DNA from 2 places in the Paenibacillus lacisediminis genome. Region 2 is predicted to be linked to the other one. Evidence: predicted binding sites of a transcription regulator. Region 2 holds the regulator's gene; the other holds the start of a gene.
What was found. Region 2 encodes NrdR, which represses ribonucleotide reductase genes. Its sites were predicted from a motif close to AACACNATATATNGTGTT; they were not measured.
Positions count from the first base shown of each region.

Region 1 (8,987 bases), on a different contig from region 2:
ATCCCGCATAGACACGGCCAACGGCACGCATGTCTGCAGAAGTCAACTGGTTTAGTTTACTTGAATCAAAGCGGGCGGCAGCCATGAGCGCAGCTTTCATTCCGTCCAGGACCAGATACGTTTGGGGCCAAGGCTTGGCAACTCCGGCGAAAGGCGCAATTCGTTCCACCATATCCGGATAACTTGCCCCCCATTGGAACGCTTGAATACCTCCCATTGACCATCCTGCTACGAGAGCGATCTTGTGAATACCGAATTTTCCGGTCACCAGCCGATGCTGAAATTGAACGTTGTCATAGATAGTTATCTGCGGGAAGTTAGCCCGGTCGAATGGGGGAGGCGTGTTACTGGGAGACGAAGATAATCCGTTGCCCAGCAGATTAGGAACGATAATGAAATATTCTCGCGGATCCAGTGCCATGCCGTTTCCAATCAACCATTCATTCTGAACATGCGTGTCGCCAAAAGCAGTTGGATAGACGATGACATTATCTTTCTTTTCATTCAATTTTCCATAAGTCTTATAAGCGAGAAAAGCGCTCGGTAACGTCACTCCTGATTGCAAGGTTACGTCACCCAAATCAAAAATCTCATAATCCATCGTATTGTCTCCCCCTTCAACATGAAACCACACATTTAAATTGTATTTCTTGTACTTAGTATAGGCTTGTGGTACCCTCAATAAAAGTGAATAGAATTCAAAGTAGTCTTCAATAATATTGAAAGTAAAAGGGGGACTGTATGATGGAATTGCGTCAACTGAATACGTTCCGCATGGTTGCATCAACGTTAAATTTCAGTCGGGCTGCGGAAGTGCTGGGCTATGTCCCCTCCAACGTCACGATGCAAATCAAAGCATTGGAGGATGAGCTTGGTGTTCGTCTCTTTGACCGTTTGGGCAAGCAGCTCGTTCTTACAACTGCGGGTAAAAGCTTTTTAACTCATATTCAAAGCGTTCTAGATAAATTGGACGAAGCTCGCAACGCCGTTCATGACAATGAAGTTCTAAGCGGCACCCTAACGATAAGTGCCAATGAGGTTATTTGCGCCTATCGGCTTCCCGCTGTCTTTCAACGATTTCGTTCGCAGCATCCGGGAGTTCGTTTGATCTTCCGCTCCGTTCCAAATCAAGAGCTCAAGCAAACACTCTTTGAGGGAACCGCGGATGTTGTCTTTATGTTGGACGAACCCATTCGCTCGAGCGGACTTGCCGTGGAACCGTTGGTGGAAGAAACTTTCCGCTTGTTCGCTGCTCCAGATCACCCGCTTGCAAAACGAACTGTGCTACAGCTAGGAGATTTTCACGGAGAAGTGTTCCTGACGAATGAAAAGGGCTGTCCCTATCGCACCATGTTTGACCGGTCATTTGAGAAAGAGGGCATTGATAGTATTACGTATTTGGAGTTTCAAAGCGCTGAGGCCATTAAACAATGTGCAATTTCGGGAATCGGTATTGCCTTTCTTCCTGAAATCGTAGCGGAAGCCGAAGTTGAACGGAGCGAACTTATTGCTCTTCCATGGCAAATTCCGGACTTGCACGTGTATACACAGATGTCATGGCATAAAGACAAGTGGCTTTCACCCATCATATTATCTTTCATAGAAGCAGCAAGAGAGGTTATGGCTATAGAAGAGGGGAATAAAACTGTTTAGCCTATTCATAAAAAAATTCCCGAGCTGGCACCGTTCGAGCTATAAACGTCACTTATTTATTACCGAGTTGTTCCGCCAAACCGATTAGAAGTCCTTCATTTCCACGAATGTAGCAGAGCCGATACGAGTCCTCGTACTGAACCACTTCGCCAACGAGCTGAGCACCATACTTAGTGAGTCTGGATACCATTTCGTCAATGTCTTCAACAGTGAACATGACGCGTAGATAACCGAGGGCATTTACAGGAGCAGTTCGGTGATCTGATATAGTAGGCGGGGTGAGAAATTGCGAAAGTTCAAGTCGGCTGTGGCCATCCGGGGTAACCATCATAGCAATCTCTACACACTGTGAACCCAGCCCGGTTACGCGGCCAGCCCATTCACCTTCGACAGTAGCTCGCCCTTCGAGCTTCAAGCCAATCTCCTCGAAGAACGGGATTGCGTTATCAAGGGATTCTACAACGATGCCAACATTGTCCATTCTTAGTAATTTGTTTTTTGCCATAGTTTTATCTCCTTATGTGTACAAATTTATTACCTGATCATCTTCATATTTATTCTATTAAGAATTGCCAACTCCTTGCAAAAGATTAACATCTTGTCACAGTTCATGAATCGATTATAAATTCCTACCTAACAATGCTCCCACTCGTTGTGCCATGCAGTGAGAGGGGTAGGGCTTTCCGTTCTTGAACCACCATTCCACTACCCCTACGATAGCAGCTCCAAAAAATTGAATACTCACATCTTCACCGTCACTTAATTCTTGAGATCTTCCATCGGTTATGTTTTCTTCATTCTTTAACTCTTGGAGGACAAATTCAAGGAACCGACTGCGAAAAAAAGGGCCCCCTTTACTCGCTAACATCGTTGAAAAGAATAAATAATGACTCTCAAAGTACTCGAACCATAACAATACTGTATCAATATAATCGGTATTATTAACTGCTAATTCGCAAAGTTCCCGTAGTTCGTAAATATGTTCTTCGATTAGCTTATCTAAAAGATCATATTTATCCATGTAGTGAAGATATATTGTTCTTCGGCTAACATTTGCCCTATCGGAAATTTCTTGTATAGTAATCTGATCAAAATTTCTTTCAGTCATCAGTTCAATAAAAGCTTTTTTTATCGCTTCTTGAGATTTGATTATTCTTCTATCCACCTTAAACATTGCGAGAGTCACCAAGCTTTCTGGAAAAATACACAATTTAAATGATTCGTGAACAAATGCACAAATTACGGCTATTTGGTAATTACGGATACCTTCTTTTTCGTTTATATTATACACAGTTGTTATCTAATACACTAATGTGTATTTTTTGCGGATATTAATTGAAACCAGTAGGAGCCGATCCTCTTTGCAAATGGCAAGCTGCTTCAAAGCTTTGGCAGTCCAGCCGTGCTGTCTAGCGGAGCAGGCACAGGTAGAGGTAATAATCAACATATTCGAAGGGGGAACTATTCAATGAAAATCACGGTAATTGGAGCGACGGGTACGACAGGCAGGAAAGTGATAGAGCGAGCACTTGAATTGGGACACGAGGTTGTAGCCGTGGCTCGTCGGCCGGAAGTCATCGCCCCCACAGAACGCCTCAGCGTCCGACAGGGAGACGTGCTCGATATGCCTAACATTGCCAAGGCCTTGGCCGATACTGATGCGGTAATTAGTTGCATAGGTCCGACCAGAAACTTTTCGCCGGGCACCATAATGCCGGAGGGCATCACGAGCATCCTCAAAAACTTTTCGCCAGGCACCGTCATGTCCGAGGGTATCTCGAACATCCTGGCAGCCTGTCAGAGCGCCGATGTCAAGCGCTTCGTTATGCAGAGCGGCATCGGTCTAAGCGACGGAAAAGAGCTTTCCACGCTCAATCGCTGGGCCATACGCATTTCGGGCCGCATCTTCTCGAAGGCGGTCGAGGACAAGGCCATTGCCGAGCGTGCAGTGCAACAGAGCGACCTGGATTGGACCATTGTACGACCGGGCGCACTTAGCGACGTAGCCGCCACTTCGAAATATACAGCAGGCCCCTCCACCCGCATCGCTCCATTCCTGCCGCTTTCCTTCGCAGACTGCGCCGACTGCCTCGTACGGGCGGCGACAAATGAGCCAACCTGGATCAGGAAGATCGTTAACGTTGGGCGGTGATGAGGTTATTTTAAAGGGAAGGAGATAGCCGAAGATCGACGGTCCCCGGTTAATATTTTCGCAACAGAACGGTGTCATTCGCCTATACACACGCCATAACAACATCTGCACCAAGCTTTAAAGCATCAAATGTTAGAAGTTCCCTTTTTACGCAAAAAAAGCGCGGCCCCCGAAAACCTCGGAAGCCGCGCCGTGCTTTACATTATGGAGATGCTGATGAAGGGATTCGAACCCCCGACCTACGCATTACGAATGCGTTGCTCTACCAGCTGAGCTACATCAGCAAGTTCACTTTTAGCGAACAAAAATTATTATACCGTGTTTTAAAAATAATGCAAGCCCTAAAGTTTGGGAATTTTGCGCAAGCCCGTTTTGTCCGGATTTCGTGGTGCTTCCGGCGCACGTTGCGTGCCGCGCAACGGTCAACGACATGGTCCCACCACACACGTGGCGCTATCACAATGCTGCCACAACCAAACCGCTTGCACTACAACTTCTCCCTCACGGATTGAAGCTTCTGCTCGGACGAACTCGCTTTGTCGCGGCGGTCGTCGATCTTGATCGAGGTCGACACCCGGCCGGCGCCCGACTGGAACGGCGCTTCATGAATCGCCCGGATGGCCGCGAATACGTCGTCCAGCGTCCCTTCAATAATCGTGCTCATCGACGTCAGCGTGAACTTAATACCTTCTTGCTTCTCCAACACCCGTTGCAGCTCGGCCACATAAGAGCTGAGGCTGGTGCTGCCCGTGCCAATCGGAATAACCGTCACTTCCGCAATCGCCATTTTCGTTCCCCTCACTTTACTATATTTAATTCCCGTCCGAGTACTATTTTATCAATTCCCCACCGGTAAATACAAACAAAAAGGGGCTCAAAAACATAAGGGCAAAAAATGTCGTTATTCCGGCGAGATCCGTCAATTTGAGAAAATAAAGGAAATTTATGTCGCTATTTTCTCGGACCGTAACAAAATACCCGCAATCTGGACCGTTCATAGGAAAATAAGAACAAAAAATTCCGCTAATGGGGATGAACATGCTCAGCCCCGGATAATAAGTACATAAAGTTCCGCTATTTTGAAGGCCGGCGGTTTCCCGTTCCAGTAACCAGCGCTTGGCCAACGGTCGACCAGTAGGTGGCTGTTCTAGCAACCGGTGGTTTGCCAACGAACGGCCGGCCGTTCCAGCAACCGACAGTCGGCTGGCGAACGGTTCGCCGTACCACTAACCGGCTATCAAGTACCGATTTCTAGGTGGCTCCCCCAAAAAAAGCACAAAATTTTTTTCTCCTCCCCGCTTCGCGCATCGCCCGCGGGCTCCGGCGGATTTGTCCCGGATTCCGGCTTGTCCATGTGATGCAAGTCACACTTTAAACACAATATATTGTGCTAATCTTGTTTCAGCGAAACAAAATATAGTGTAAACCGCTAAAACCTGCGAGGAACTGGCATGATGTCCGTATGCAGCTTTTACATATGCCTTATTGGATCGACAGCCGTTGTAGAAGAAGCTTCACTAGGCAGCGCATTCGGGCATGTTCAACCTGGGCAGGTTGGAGATGCCTTTTTACTTAGTGTTAAATTAGCTTTTGGGGAGGAGCATTTTAATATGGCATTGCTAAACCAAACCTTCACCGGCCGGGACACCATGCTGGATGAAGTCATTCAAATGGGCGAGGAAATCATTCAAAGCCGCAACCTGGAGGTGCTGCGCGAGAACGCGAATTTGAACGGCGAAAGCTTCTCGGGCAAAATGAGTAAATTCGGCAGCGAGTACGCCAGATGGTATGCGACTTATTTCATCCTGCCCAAACGGGTGGAACAGGCGATTAAAGACAACATCGTCTACGTGCATGATCTCGACCAATATGCGATCGGGACAACGAACTGCATTTTCATCCCGTTCGAAAAGCTGCTGCGCGAAGGGTTCAACACCGGCAACGGCAGCGTCAGACCGCCGAATTCGATCATGACCGCGATGGCGCTGGTGGCGATCATTTTCCAATCCCAGCAAAACTCCCAGTATGGCGGCGTATCGGCCAACAAGCTGGACTTCGACCTCGCCCCTTATGTGGCCAAATCATTCGAGAAATATTTCCGCAAAGGCCTGGAATATTTCGAAGAAGGTGCCCGCGACGCCGAATTGGCCGGGAACGGGGACATCTCGATGAGCCGCAGTGACCTGCAAGAGCGTTATCCGAAGTCGTTTAAATTTGCCCTGAAGGAAACCGAAGCCGAAACGCTGCAGGCGGCCGAAAGCCTGATCCATAATCTCAACACGATGTCGAGCCGGGCCGGCGGGCAAATCCCGTTCACCAGCATCAACTACGGCACCTGCACCTCGCCCGAAGGGCAGATGGTGATTAGCTCCCTGCTGACGGCCACGATGCGGGGGCTGGGCAGCGGGGAAACGCCGATTTTCCCGATCCAGATTTTCAAATGCAAACAAGGCGTCAACCAGAACCCGGACGAACCGAATTACGGGCTGTTCCTGAAAGCGGTGGAATGCTCGGCCAAACGGTTGTATCCGAACTTCGCCAACCTGGACGCCCCACTTAACCTTATGCATTACGACCCAAGCGATCCGGATACGGAATTCGCCACGATGGGCTGCCGCACCCGGGTGCTGGCCGACCGCTTCGGCCGGAACCATCTTTCCGGCAAAGGCAACCTGTCGTTCAACACGCTGAACCTGGTCAAGCTCGGCCTGGAGCACGGCATTGCGCTGGGACGGCGGGCAGAGGCGGACGAGCGCGGCTTCTACCGCGAGCTTACGCATTACATGGACATCGCCCTGGAAGGGCTGCTGCATCGGTTTAAAATTCAAGCGGCCCAAAAAGCCAAGGCATCCGACTTTATGATGCGCGAAGGCGTGTGGGAAGGCGGCGAACACCTCGGGCCGGAGGACGCAGTCGGCGAATTGCTCAAGCACGGCAGCTTGTCAATCGGGTTCATCGGGCTGGCGGAATGCATGAAGGCGATGTACGGCAAGCACCATGGCGAGGATGAAGCTGTCTATCAAAAAGCGTACGAACTCATCTCCTACATGCGCGATTATTGCGACCGCCAAAGCGATATTCATAATTTGAACATTACCCTGTTCGCCACGCCGGCGGAAGGCTTGTCCGGAAAGTTCACGAAACGTGACCACGCGGTTTATGGCCCGATTCCGGGCGTAGTGGACAGAGAGTACTACACCAATTCGTTCCACATCCCGGTGTATTACAACATCAGCGCGGCAAAAAAAATCGAGCTGGAAGCCAAGTTCCATGGGCTTTGCAACGCGGGGGCCATTTCATACATCGAGCTCAACGGCAATGCCCGGAACAACCAGGCCGCTTTTCTGAAAATCGTTCAATACGCCCTGCAGCAGCAGGTCAGCTATTTCAGCATCAACCATCCGATCGACCGCTGCTCGGCTTGCGGCTTCGAAGGCATTATCGGGGCAACCTGCCCTTCCTGCGGCAGCCATGAGAACGACGTGCACATCCGCCGCCTGCGCCGGGTCACCGGATACCTGACGGGAGATTACCAAACGCGGTTCAACGCTGCTAAACAAGCGGAAGTCCGCGACCGGGTCAAACACGACGCATGAATATTTGCGGCTATTACCCGGAATCCATCAATGAAGGCGAAGGCCTGCGGGCCGCGATCTTCATCAGCGGCTGCCGCCATTACTGCAAAGGCTGCTTCAGCCCGGAGACGTGGAATTTCAATTACGGCGAGCCATTCACAGCGGAACGGGAAGCCGGAATCATTCATGACATTAAAAACAACCCCCTGCTGAGCGGCTTGACGATCCTTGGCGGAGACCCCTTCTTCTCCGCCGCCGAGGTCAGCGGGTTTATCGACCGGCTTGTGGCGGAGACCGGGCCGATTTCGATTTGGATTTACAGCGGATATACGTATGAGGAGCTGACAGAGCATCCCGGGTCCCCCGAATACGAACTGCTGCGGCGCTGCGAGGTGCTGGTGGACGGGCGTTTCGTCGAAGCGCTTCGCGACCCTGCCCTGCTTTACTGCGGCAGTTCGAATCAACGGTTGATCGATATCCGGCAAAGCCTGGACAGCGGACAAGCGGTTCTTTGGGAGCCAAGCCTCCCGTTCATGCGATAAATTGAATCCTCGAAGAGCGCAGATGGCTGCGCTCTTTTTTTTCGGACGCTTCCCCCAACGCTTTGTTTATCTTCAGTTTAAAAAGTGGGATATAATAGAATAATGTCGACTTGCAAAGCAATCCGTTCGGGAAGGAAGATTGATACATGGATTTATTGATTACGGTTATTTTACTGCTTATCTGTCTGGTCGTTTCCAACATCATCAGCCACTACATCCCGTTTATCCCCACCGCGCTCACCCAAATTGTGTTTGGCATCGCCATCGCGCTGGCGTTTGACGGGATTCATCTGGAAATCGAAACGGAATGGTTTTTGCTGTTGTTCGTAGCCCCGCTGCTGTACAACGACGGAAGGCATTTCCCCCGCGAAGAGCTGTGGAAACTGCGGGGGCCGATCTTAGGCAACGCCATCGTCCTCGTTTTGCTGACGACGATCGGCGGCGGTTATTTCATCCACGCCATCATTCCGGAAATCCCGCTCGTCGCCGCCTTCGCGTTAGCGGCCATTCTCTCGCCAACCGACCCCGTCGCCGTGAACGGCATCGCCAAGCGGATTCACATTCCGGACAAAGTGCTGAATCTCGTCCGGGGCGAGTCGCTGATCAACGACGCTTCCGGCCTGGTTGCCTTCAACTATGCGGTCGCGGCGGTCGTGACCGGCTATTTTTCGCTGCGAGAAGCTGTTTACGACTTTACATACATGTTTATCATTGGCGCCGTTTTGGGCCTCGTGCTCAGCCTGGTCATGACCTGGCTGCGGTTTTCGCTCCGCAAACAGGGCATTCAGGACGCCACCCTGCATTCGCTTCTGCAGATCCTGACCCCGTTTATTATTTTTATCGTCACCGAAAACCTCCTGCACGCTTCCGGCGTCATTGCGGTCGTCGTGGGCGGCATCGTGCATTCCCTGCTGCGGGAACGAACGGAAACGATGCTCGCCGAGGAGCAGGTCTTGACGGAAAATATATGGCAAACCGTGCTGTTCATCCTGAACGGAGTCGTCTTCCTGCTGCTGGGGCTGATCATCCCGTCATCCATGCGCGCCACGGTGGAAAACCCCAACA
Region 1 is NZ_JBKIAX020000008.1:53,783-62,769, reverse strand. Features, by position in the region: gene ACLD72_RS16800 (alpha/beta fold hydrolase) at 1-601, opposite strand, end outside; gene ACLD72_RS16795 (LysR family transcriptional regulator) at 745-1,653, shown strand; gene ACLD72_RS16790 (VOC family protein) at 1,706-2,158, opposite strand; gene ACLD72_RS16785 (TetR/AcrR family transcriptional regulator) at 2,273-2,827, opposite strand; gene ACLD72_RS16780 (NAD(P)-dependent oxidoreductase) at 3,122-3,805, shown strand; tRNA gene ACLD72_RS16775 (tRNA-Thr) at 4,017-4,089, opposite strand; gene ACLD72_RS16770 (MTH1187 family thiamine-binding protein) at 4,293-4,592, opposite strand; gene ACLD72_RS16765 (hypothetical protein) at 4,636-4,929, opposite strand; gene ACLD72_RS16760 (anaerobic ribonucleoside triphosphate reductase) at 5,416-7,401, shown strand; gene nrdG (anaerobic ribonucleoside-triphosphate reductase activating protein) at 7,398-7,922, shown strand; gene ACLD72_RS16750 (Na+/H+ antiporter) at 8,069-8,987, shown strand, end outside.
Region 1: the regulator NrdR is predicted to act here: its motif matches at 5,180-5,197, upstream of ACLD72_RS16760 (anaerobic ribonucleoside triphosphate reductase).

Region 2 (8,987 bases):
TCGAAGCGGCGCACGCCGGAGAACATGGACGCGGCTTCGCCGTCGTCGCCAGCGAAATCCGCAAGCTTGCTCTGCAGACGCAAAAATTGTCGGGAGAAATCGGCGAAACGCTGGATATCGTCAACCGGCATGTGCAGCAAGCAGCGGCAACGTCCGGCCTTACGGCTGCGGAGATGGAAGCCGGCCATACGCGGGTGGGCAAAACGGACGAAACGTTCGAGGCCTTGGTCCGGTCGGTCCGGTCCGTGGAGGCGAGGGAACGGGAGATGCGCGATGCCGCGGATGTCGCGGCGCGAAGAACGGAAACCGTGCTGCGGGAGCTGGAACAATTTACGAACGCTTAAAGAGGTTGTTCAAAAAGCCATCTTTTGATCACGAAGCAGGTCAGGAAGTGGTTTCGACGTCGAATCTTGAATTCAGCCGGGCCTTCCGGTGCTCACGTACCCAAAACGTACGCTCCGCTCCTCAGTCCCTGGCTTCATCCAACCTTCTCGGTGCTAAAAAGCCGACTTTTTGAACACGCACTTAAACATATTTTACATTGCGTTTACATTTTGATTCATTTTCTTTTACATAAGCAAGCTAAAATGGATAAGGATTTAATCATGTTTTAATAATAAACGGTAGTTGAAATAAGGTAATAAGGCAAGGCTGTTTTTAGCACGGACTTACGTTTATACGCGAGTGCCGTGCTTCGAGTTTATAGGTGTGTGCTATTTTAACGAAGGAGAACTGACATGGAAACCGCGATCCGGATTCAACATTTGAACTTATATTATGAACAATTTCATGCGTTAAAGGACGTTTCTTTGGATATCCCCGAGCGAACGATCACGGCCTTCATCGGACCGTCCGGCTGCGGCAAATCGACGCTGCTGCGCACGTTGAACCGGATGAACGACATGATTCCCGGAACGCGGATCGAAGGCGCCGTGGAAATCGCCGGGGGCGACATCTACGGCGATGAAGTGGAAGTGGAAGAACTGCGCAAACGGGTGGGGATGGTATTTCAACAGCCGAACCCTTTCCCGAAATCGATTTACGATAACGTGGCCTATGGCCCCCGCTTGCATGGAATCAAGAACAAGGCCGCCCTCGACGAAATTGTGGAGCAAAGCCTACGCCAGGCCGTCCTTTGGGACGAAGTGAAAGATTTCCTCAAGCGCTCGGCGCTCAGCCTGTCGGGCGGGCAGCAGCAGCGGCTTTGCATAGCGCGGGCGATCGCGGTGCAGCCTGACATTCTGCTGATGGATGAAGCGACTTCGGCGCTGGACCCGATTTCCACCTTGAAAATCGAAGAACTGGTCCAGCAGCTCAAAGACAGGTATACGATCGTGATGGTCACGCATAACATGCACCAGGCGGCGCGAATTTCCGGCCGGACTGTTTTTTTCCTGAATGGGGAAATCGTAGAGGCGGACGATACGCAGAAGTTATTTTCCACCCCGCAGGATTCGCGCACAGAAGATTATATTTCCGGTCGTTTCGGATAACAAGGAGGCTGCTGCTGAATGATTCAAAGAAAAGAATTCGATCAGAATCTGGAAGAACTACGGCAATTGCTCGGACAAATGGGAGAGCATGTTGAACAAGGGCTTACGGGAGCTATCGGGGCCCTGCGGGCCATGGATTCGCAGAAAGCCAAAGAAATCGTTGAGCGCGATATCGAGCTGAACCAGATGGAAGAGCAGGTGATGGAAATCGGCTCGCGGCTGATTGTGACGCAGCAGCCGGTAGCCAAGGACCTGCGGCGGATTATCGTCGCCTTTAGAATTTCCAGCGATCTTGAACGGATGGGCGATTTGGCCGTCGATATTGCCAAAGTGACGATGCGCCTGGAAGGCCAGAAGCTGATCAAGCCGTTGATCGATATCCCGAAAATGTCCGACCTGGTTATCCTGATGCTGCGGGAATCGCTGCAGTCTTACTTGGACGAAAATACGGACCTGGCCTACAAAATGGCCAAGGACGACGACGAGGTCGACCATCTATACAGCCAGATGATCCAGGAGTTGTATACGTTTATGATCGAAAATCCGGATTCCCTGCAGCAGGCGATGCTGCTTACCCTAGTTGGACGCTATATCGAGCGGATCGCCGACCATGCCACGAACATTGGGGAAAGCGCGGTCTATCTCGTCACCGGCCACCGCCCGGATTTGAACCAGTAAAATTGTTCTTTAACACGCTGTGTACCGGTTGATCAACCGGCAGCTGCCTTATGCAATATGCAGGCGGCTGCCGGTTTTATTGTTTTGCGCTCTTTACGGGGCCTCGCGGTGTTAACCGGAGGCCTGCTGTGTTATCATAGGTAACAGGAACAAAACACTCGGGACGAGGTGTAGTATGGACAAATTGATCCTTATAGATGGCAACAGCATAATTTACCGGGCGTTTTTTGCGATGCCGCCGCTGACGAACTCCGGCGGGCTGCACACGAATGCCGTTTACGGTTTTACCAATATGCTGCTCCGGCTGATTCAGGAGGAGCAGCCCACTCATATTCTGGTGGCGTTTGATGCGGGCAAAACGACCTTTCGCCACGAAGGTTACCAGGAGTATAAGGGCGGCCGCGAAAAAACACCGCCGGAGCTGTCGGAGCAGTTCCCGCTGATGCGGGAGCTGCTGGAAAGCTTCGGCATCGCCTGGTTTGAACTGCCCGGCTACGAAGCCGACGACATCATCGGCACGCTCAGCAAACAGGCCGAGGAATCGGATCGCGAAGTGCTTGTCGTCACCGGCGACAAGGATATGCTGCAGGTGGTCACCGACCGGGTCAAGGTGGCGCTAACCCGCAAGGGCGTTAGCGAAGTGGAGCCTTATGGGCCGAAGGAAATTGAAGAGCGGTACGGCCTTAAGCCACTGCAAATCATCGACCTGAAGGGATTGATGGGCGATACGTCCGACAATATCCCGGGTGTGCCGGGAATCGGGGAGAAGACAGCGCTGAAGCTGTTGCATCAATTCGGCTCCGTGGAGGAAGTATTGGCCCATACCGGCGAGCTCAAGGGCAAAATGAAGGAAAATCTCGTAAACCATGCCGAGGATGCGCAGCTCAGCAAGCAACTGGCGACGATTTTCCGCGAGGTGCCGGTGGAGCGGTCCTGGGAGGATATGCAATTCTCCGGCATCGAAGAGGAAAAAGCAGTTCCGATGCTGCGCAAGCTGGAATTCAAATCTCTGCTGGAGCGCTTGTCCTTTACCGCGGGAGCGGGCGGGAACGCTGGGGCGAATGCGGACGCGGATGCGGCTCGGGCGGCGGAGGACATCAACGTGACGATGGTGGACGCGGACACCTTGCCGGAAGTATCCGGGCAGCTTGCGGAAGTCGAAGGGATTATCATCGAGTCTTACGGGGATAATCCGCATCATGCCACACTGATGGGGCTGCTGCTGTCGACGCCGACGCGGCATTTTTTCCTGCCCTTTGAATTGCTGAAGCGGGAGGAAGCGGCGGACGTGCTGTCCTGGCTGGCGGACGAAAACATCCCTAAACGCGGGTACGACCTGCACCGCGCCGATCTCGCTCTGTTTTGGCAGGGCATCGCTTTTGCCGGCGCCGAACATGACGTCCAGCTTGCCGCTTATTTGCTTGATCCGACGGAAAACGACCAGACGATCAGCGGACTGGCGGCAAAATACGGACTTCCGCACGTGCCCGCGGATGAAGACGTGTACGGTAAAGGCGCGAAATTCAAGGTGCCCGATCCGGAGACGCTCAGCCGCCATTTGGCCCGCAAAGGGGATGCGTTGCTGCGCATCGTTCCGCTCCAGCGCGCCGATCTGGAGAAATACGAGATGCACGGGCTGTTCTATGATCTGGAGATGCCGCTGTCGCGGATCCTGGCCGATATGGAGAAGCAAGGCGTAGCCGTCAACCGGGAAGACCTGAAAGAGCTTGGGGTCGAATTCGAAGCGCAGATCAACAAACTGGTGACGCAAATCTACGAAATCGCCGGGCAGGAATTCAACCTGAATTCACCTAAACAATTAGGAGAAATCCTGTTCGATAAACTGGGGCTTCCGGTCATTAAAAAGACCAAAACGGGTTATTCCACCGATGCGGAGGTTTTGGAGAAGCTGGCGCCTTATCACGAGATCGTCCAGTTTATCCTCGAATACCGCCAGCTCGCTAAGCTGCAGTCCACCTATGTGGAAGGTTTGCTGAAGGAAATTATGCCGCAGACGGGCAAGGTGCACACCTATTTCCGGCAAACGGTTGCCGCTACCGGACGGCTGAGCAGCCAATATCCGAACTTGCAAAATATCCCGATCCGCCTGGAGGAAGGCCGCAAAATCCGCAAAGTGTTCGTTCCTTCGGAGGAAGGCTGGTTTATTCTCGCCGCCGACTACTCCCAAATCGAGCTTCGCGTCCTGGCCCATATTTCCGGCGACAAGGGGCTGCAGGAGGCATTCCTGCACGATATGGACATTCATACGAAGACGGCGATGGACGTGTTTGGCGTCGGGCCGGACGAGGTGGACGCGAATATGCGCCGTTCGGCAAAAGCGGTCAACTTCGGCATCGTGTACGGGATCAGCGATTACGGATTATCCCAGAACCTGAACATTACGCGGAAGGAAGCGGCCCGCTTTATCGAGCAGTATTTTGAAGCGTTCCAGGGTGTTCGCCGGTATATGGACGAGATCGTCAAGGAAGCCAAACGTGACGGTTACGTCAAAACCTTGCTGGAGCGGCGGCGCTATTTGCCGGAAATCAACGCTTCGAACTTCAATTTGCGCTCATTTGCCGAACGCACCGCGATGAATACGCCGATCCAGGGAACCGCAGCGGATATTATCAAGCTGGCGATGGTGAAAATGGACAAGGCGCTTTATGAGCACGGCTTAAAGAGCCGGATGCTGCTGCAGGTGCATGACGAATTGGTGTTTGAAGTCCCTCCGGAGGAGCTGGACTTGATGAAGAAGCTCGTACCCGAAACGATGGAGAACGCGATTAAGCTGTCCGTGCCGCTGAAGGCGGAGGTCAGCAACGGCGGCAACTGGTACGAAGCGAAGTAGAACAAACGAAGAGGTGACTAGCCATGCCGGAATTGCCGGAAGTGGAAACGGTCAGAAGAACGCTGACTGAATTGATCGTGGGGAAAACGATCCGCTCCGTCAAGGTGTACCTGCCGCGAATCATCCAGCGGCCGGACGATATACAGCGGTTTGAGACGGAGCTTGCGGGCCACCGGATCGTGGAAATCGGCCGCAGGGGCAAGTTTTTGCGGATCGTGATGGACGGGCTTGTGCTCGTTTCCCATTTGCGTATGGAGGGCAGATACGGAGTGTATTCCGAGGAGGAGCCCGTCGAAAAGCATACGCATGTCATTTTTAAATTTACCGACGGCACGGAGTTGAGATATAAGGATGTAAGGCAATTTGGCACGATGCATTTGTTTTCCCCGGGGGAGGAATTTGCGAGCAACCCTTTGGCCAAACTGGGAGTGGAACCGCTGGACGATTCATTTACGCCGGAGGTTTTCCGGAAGCTGATGACGCGGCGGACGACAAAAATCAAACCCGCGCTGCTGAACCAGGAATATGTCGTCGGTTTGGGGAATATTTATGTGGATGAAGCTTTATTCCGGGCCGGCATCCATCCGGAGCATCCGGCGGACAAGCTTAGCCGGGCTGATCTCGACCGGCTGCACGAGGCGATCGTGGCCACGCTGAACGAAGCGGTAAACGCCGGCGGCTCCTCGATTAAATCGTATGTGAACGGTCAAGGGGAGATGGGCATGTTCCAGCATGCCTTGCGCATCTACGGGCGGACCGGCGAGGTTTGTCTCGTATGCGGGCATCCGGTGGAAAAGACGGTTGTCGGCGGCCGGGGAACTCATTTTTGCCCCACATGCCAGAAGCCTTACCGGACCGGCCGCGGACGAAGCAAGGTAGGGCCCGGACGAGCCGGTTCCAGCTCCCGCGAAAACAGTGAGGTGTTAAAAGGATGAACATCGGCTTGACCGGAGGCATCGCCACAGGCAAAAGCACGGTATCCCGCATGCTGGTGCGAAAGGGAGCCGTTTTGATCGATGCGGATGTCATCGCCAGGGAAATTATGGAGCCCGGGCATCCGGTGCTGGCTGCGGTGGCGGAGCGCTTCGGACAAGCCGTGCTGCACCCGGACGGGACGCTCAACCGCAAAAAGCTGGGCGAAATCGTGTTCGCGAGCCCTGAGGAGCGAAAAGCGCTGGAGAACCTGACTCATCCGGCGATTCGCGCCGAGATGAGAAAACGCATGGCCGAGCTCGAAGCCGAAGATCCCCGCCGGCTTGTCGTTGCGGATATTCCGCTGCTGTACGAGTCGGGGCTTGAGCGGTTGTATGAACGGATCATGGTGGTTTACGTGCCGAGGGACGTGCAGCTGTCCAGATTGATGGAGCGGGACGTTTTAAGCCGGGAAGAGGCGGAGCGCAGGCTGAATGCGCAAATGGATATCGAACTGAAAAAAGAAAGGGCGGATATCTTGATCGACAACAGCCGTGGACTGGATGAGACGGAGCGTCAGATTGACGGGTTTTGGCGGGATCAGGGACTGCTATGAGGTGGCTTCGCAAAAAAAGAGTGCTGCTATTGTTATTCCTGGGGTTTATCGTTTTGATCTTTTTTAATTCCGCTTGGCTTTCGTTGTTTTATCCGATTTATTATAAAGAGGAAATTCGCTCTCACGCGAAAAACAATGGCATCGACCCGTTTATCGTGGCGGCCATCATTAAAGTGGAGACCAATTACAAGACCGGTGCCCAGTCGAAAAAAGGGGCTTTGGGGATCATGCAAATCATGCCGGACACGGCGAATTGGGTCATCACGAAAGCGGGTTTACCCGATACGTCGCTGGATCAGGTGCAGAATGAGATCGGGACCAACATCGAAATCGGGACCTGGTATTTAAAGTCGCTGTCGGAGCAGTTTGACGGCAATGAAATCGCCATGATCGCCGCCTATAATGCAGGGCCGACTAATGTCAAGAACTGGATCAAAAGCGGGAAATGGGACGGCCGTTTGGAAACGTCCAAAAATATACCCTTTGGTGAAACCCGCCATTACGTTCAGCGGGTAACGCATTACTATAAACAGTATTCCGACATTTACGACGAGTTTTGATTTTGTTGAAAAAAGAAGCACTGACCGGCGTTATCCGCCTGTCAATGCTTCGGGGTGATCGGCGTTATTAGAATTGGCCAGCTTGGCCACCGGCTTGGCCTGCCAGCTGTTGTTCAGCGATAGTAACCAAGCGTTTCGTAATGAAACCACCGATCGAACCGTTTTCGTAGGAAGTCAGGTTACCAGCATATCCGTCTTGTGGGAAAGAGATGCCAAGTTCCTGAGCGATTTCATATTTCATTTGATCCAATGCTCCGGAAGCTTGTCTAACCACCAGGTCGTTCGAAGAGTTATTATTTTGTGCCATGATGTTCACCTCCTTGTGGTTGGTAACAGTATTATGTGCCGGGACTATCAACTTCATTACTTTTTTTCGAAGTTATTTATTGGAATTAATGTAAATTACAATCTGTGGAAAGGAGGGGGCTGACGTTGAAATGTCCGTATTGCGATTATTTGGGGACAAAGGTGCTGGATTCGAGGCCGGCTAACGAAAACAGGTCGATCCGGCGGAGGCGGGAATGCGAGAAATGCAGCCGGCGGTTTACGACCTTTGAAATGGTGGAAGAAATGCCGCTGATCGTCATCAAAAAGGATGGAAGCCGCGAGGAGTTCAGCCGCGAGAAAATGCTGCGCGGCTTGATCCGGGCCTGTGAGAAACGCCCGGTTTCCGTGGAGCGCCTGGAAAGCATCGTGTCCGAGGTGGAGCGGTCCATGCGCCATTCGGCCAATGCCGAAGTGGAAAGCCGCGAGATCGGCGAGCTGGTGATGGAGCAGTTATACCCCGTGGACGAAGTGGCCTATGTTCGTTTTGCTTCGGTGTACCGCCAGTTTAAAGATATCAATATGTTTATGAAGGAACTGACCGGGCTGCTGTCCAAAAATACGAGAGAAATCGAATAACCGAATTTGCATGAACTAACACCGAATGAACACTCCCTGTATCCAACCTTAGGGGAGTGTTTATTTTTGTTTGCCTTTGTCGAAATTAAGGGGGACCCGCCAATGTCATTTTACACAAAGTTTACATTACGAAAACATGGGATTGATCTTCGCCACCTATAATCAGGTTGTAAAACAAATAAGGGGGAAACCTGAGACAATGAAAAAGAGTATGCTTATGGTTTTGACTTTGGTATTAAGCTTGACCTTGGCGGCTTGTGGTCAGGGTGGCAACGCAAAAACTAACACCTCGGGTGCTGCTGAAGGCGGTAACGCAGGGGCGAAGAACGAGGCACCGGCGAACAACGGCGGGAACGCGGCAACTTCCGATTTGTCCGGCTCGGTTCTGGCTGTAGGTTCCTCGGCGCTCCAACCGCTGGTAGATCAAGTTTCGAAAAAATTCATGGAGCAAAATCCAAACGTATCCATTCAGGTTCAAGGCGGAGGCAGCGGCACGGGGCTGACGCAAGTTTCCGGCGGACAGGCTGACATCGGTAACTCCGACGTGTTTGCCGAAGAGAAGCTGGAAGCCGCTCAAGCTTCCGAGCTGGTTGACCACCAAGTAGCGGTTGTCGCTATGGCCGCTGTAGTGAATCCGGATGTGACGATCGACAACCTTACGAAAGACCAATTGGTGCAAATCTTTACGGGTAAAGCAACAAACTGGAAAGACCTGGGCGGCCCGGATCAAAAGATTCAAATCGTAAACCGTCCTTCGAGCTCCGGTACACGCGCTACGTTTGAGAAATACGCACTTGGCACGAAAACGGAAGACCTGCAAGGTTCGATCCAAGAGGATTCCTCCGGTACGGTTAAGAAGCTTGTCGGCGAAACGCCGGGAGCCATCGGTTATCTGGCGCTTTCCTACCTGGATGACACCGTAAAAGCCGTGAAATACGAAGGCGTGGAAGCAACTGTGGATAATGTGGCAAACG
Region 2 is NZ_JBKIAX020000019.1:59,694-68,680, reverse strand. Features, by position in the region: gene ACLD72_RS26975 (methyl-accepting chemotaxis protein) at 1-344, shown strand, start outside; gene pstB (phosphate ABC transporter ATP-binding protein PstB) at 738-1,493, shown strand; gene phoU (phosphate signaling complex protein PhoU) at 1,512-2,171, shown strand; gene polA (DNA polymerase I) at 2,347-5,022, shown strand; gene mutM (DNA-formamidopyrimidine glycosylase) at 5,046-5,957, shown strand; gene coaE (dephospho-CoA kinase) at 5,954-6,550, shown strand; gene ACLD72_RS26945 (lytic transglycosylase domain-containing protein) at 6,547-7,110, shown strand; gene ACLD72_RS26940 (alpha/beta-type small acid-soluble spore protein) at 7,178-7,417, opposite strand; gene nrdR (transcriptional regulator NrdR) at 7,543-8,013, shown strand; gene ACLD72_RS26930 (phosphate ABC transporter substrate-binding protein) at 8,213-8,987, shown strand, end outside.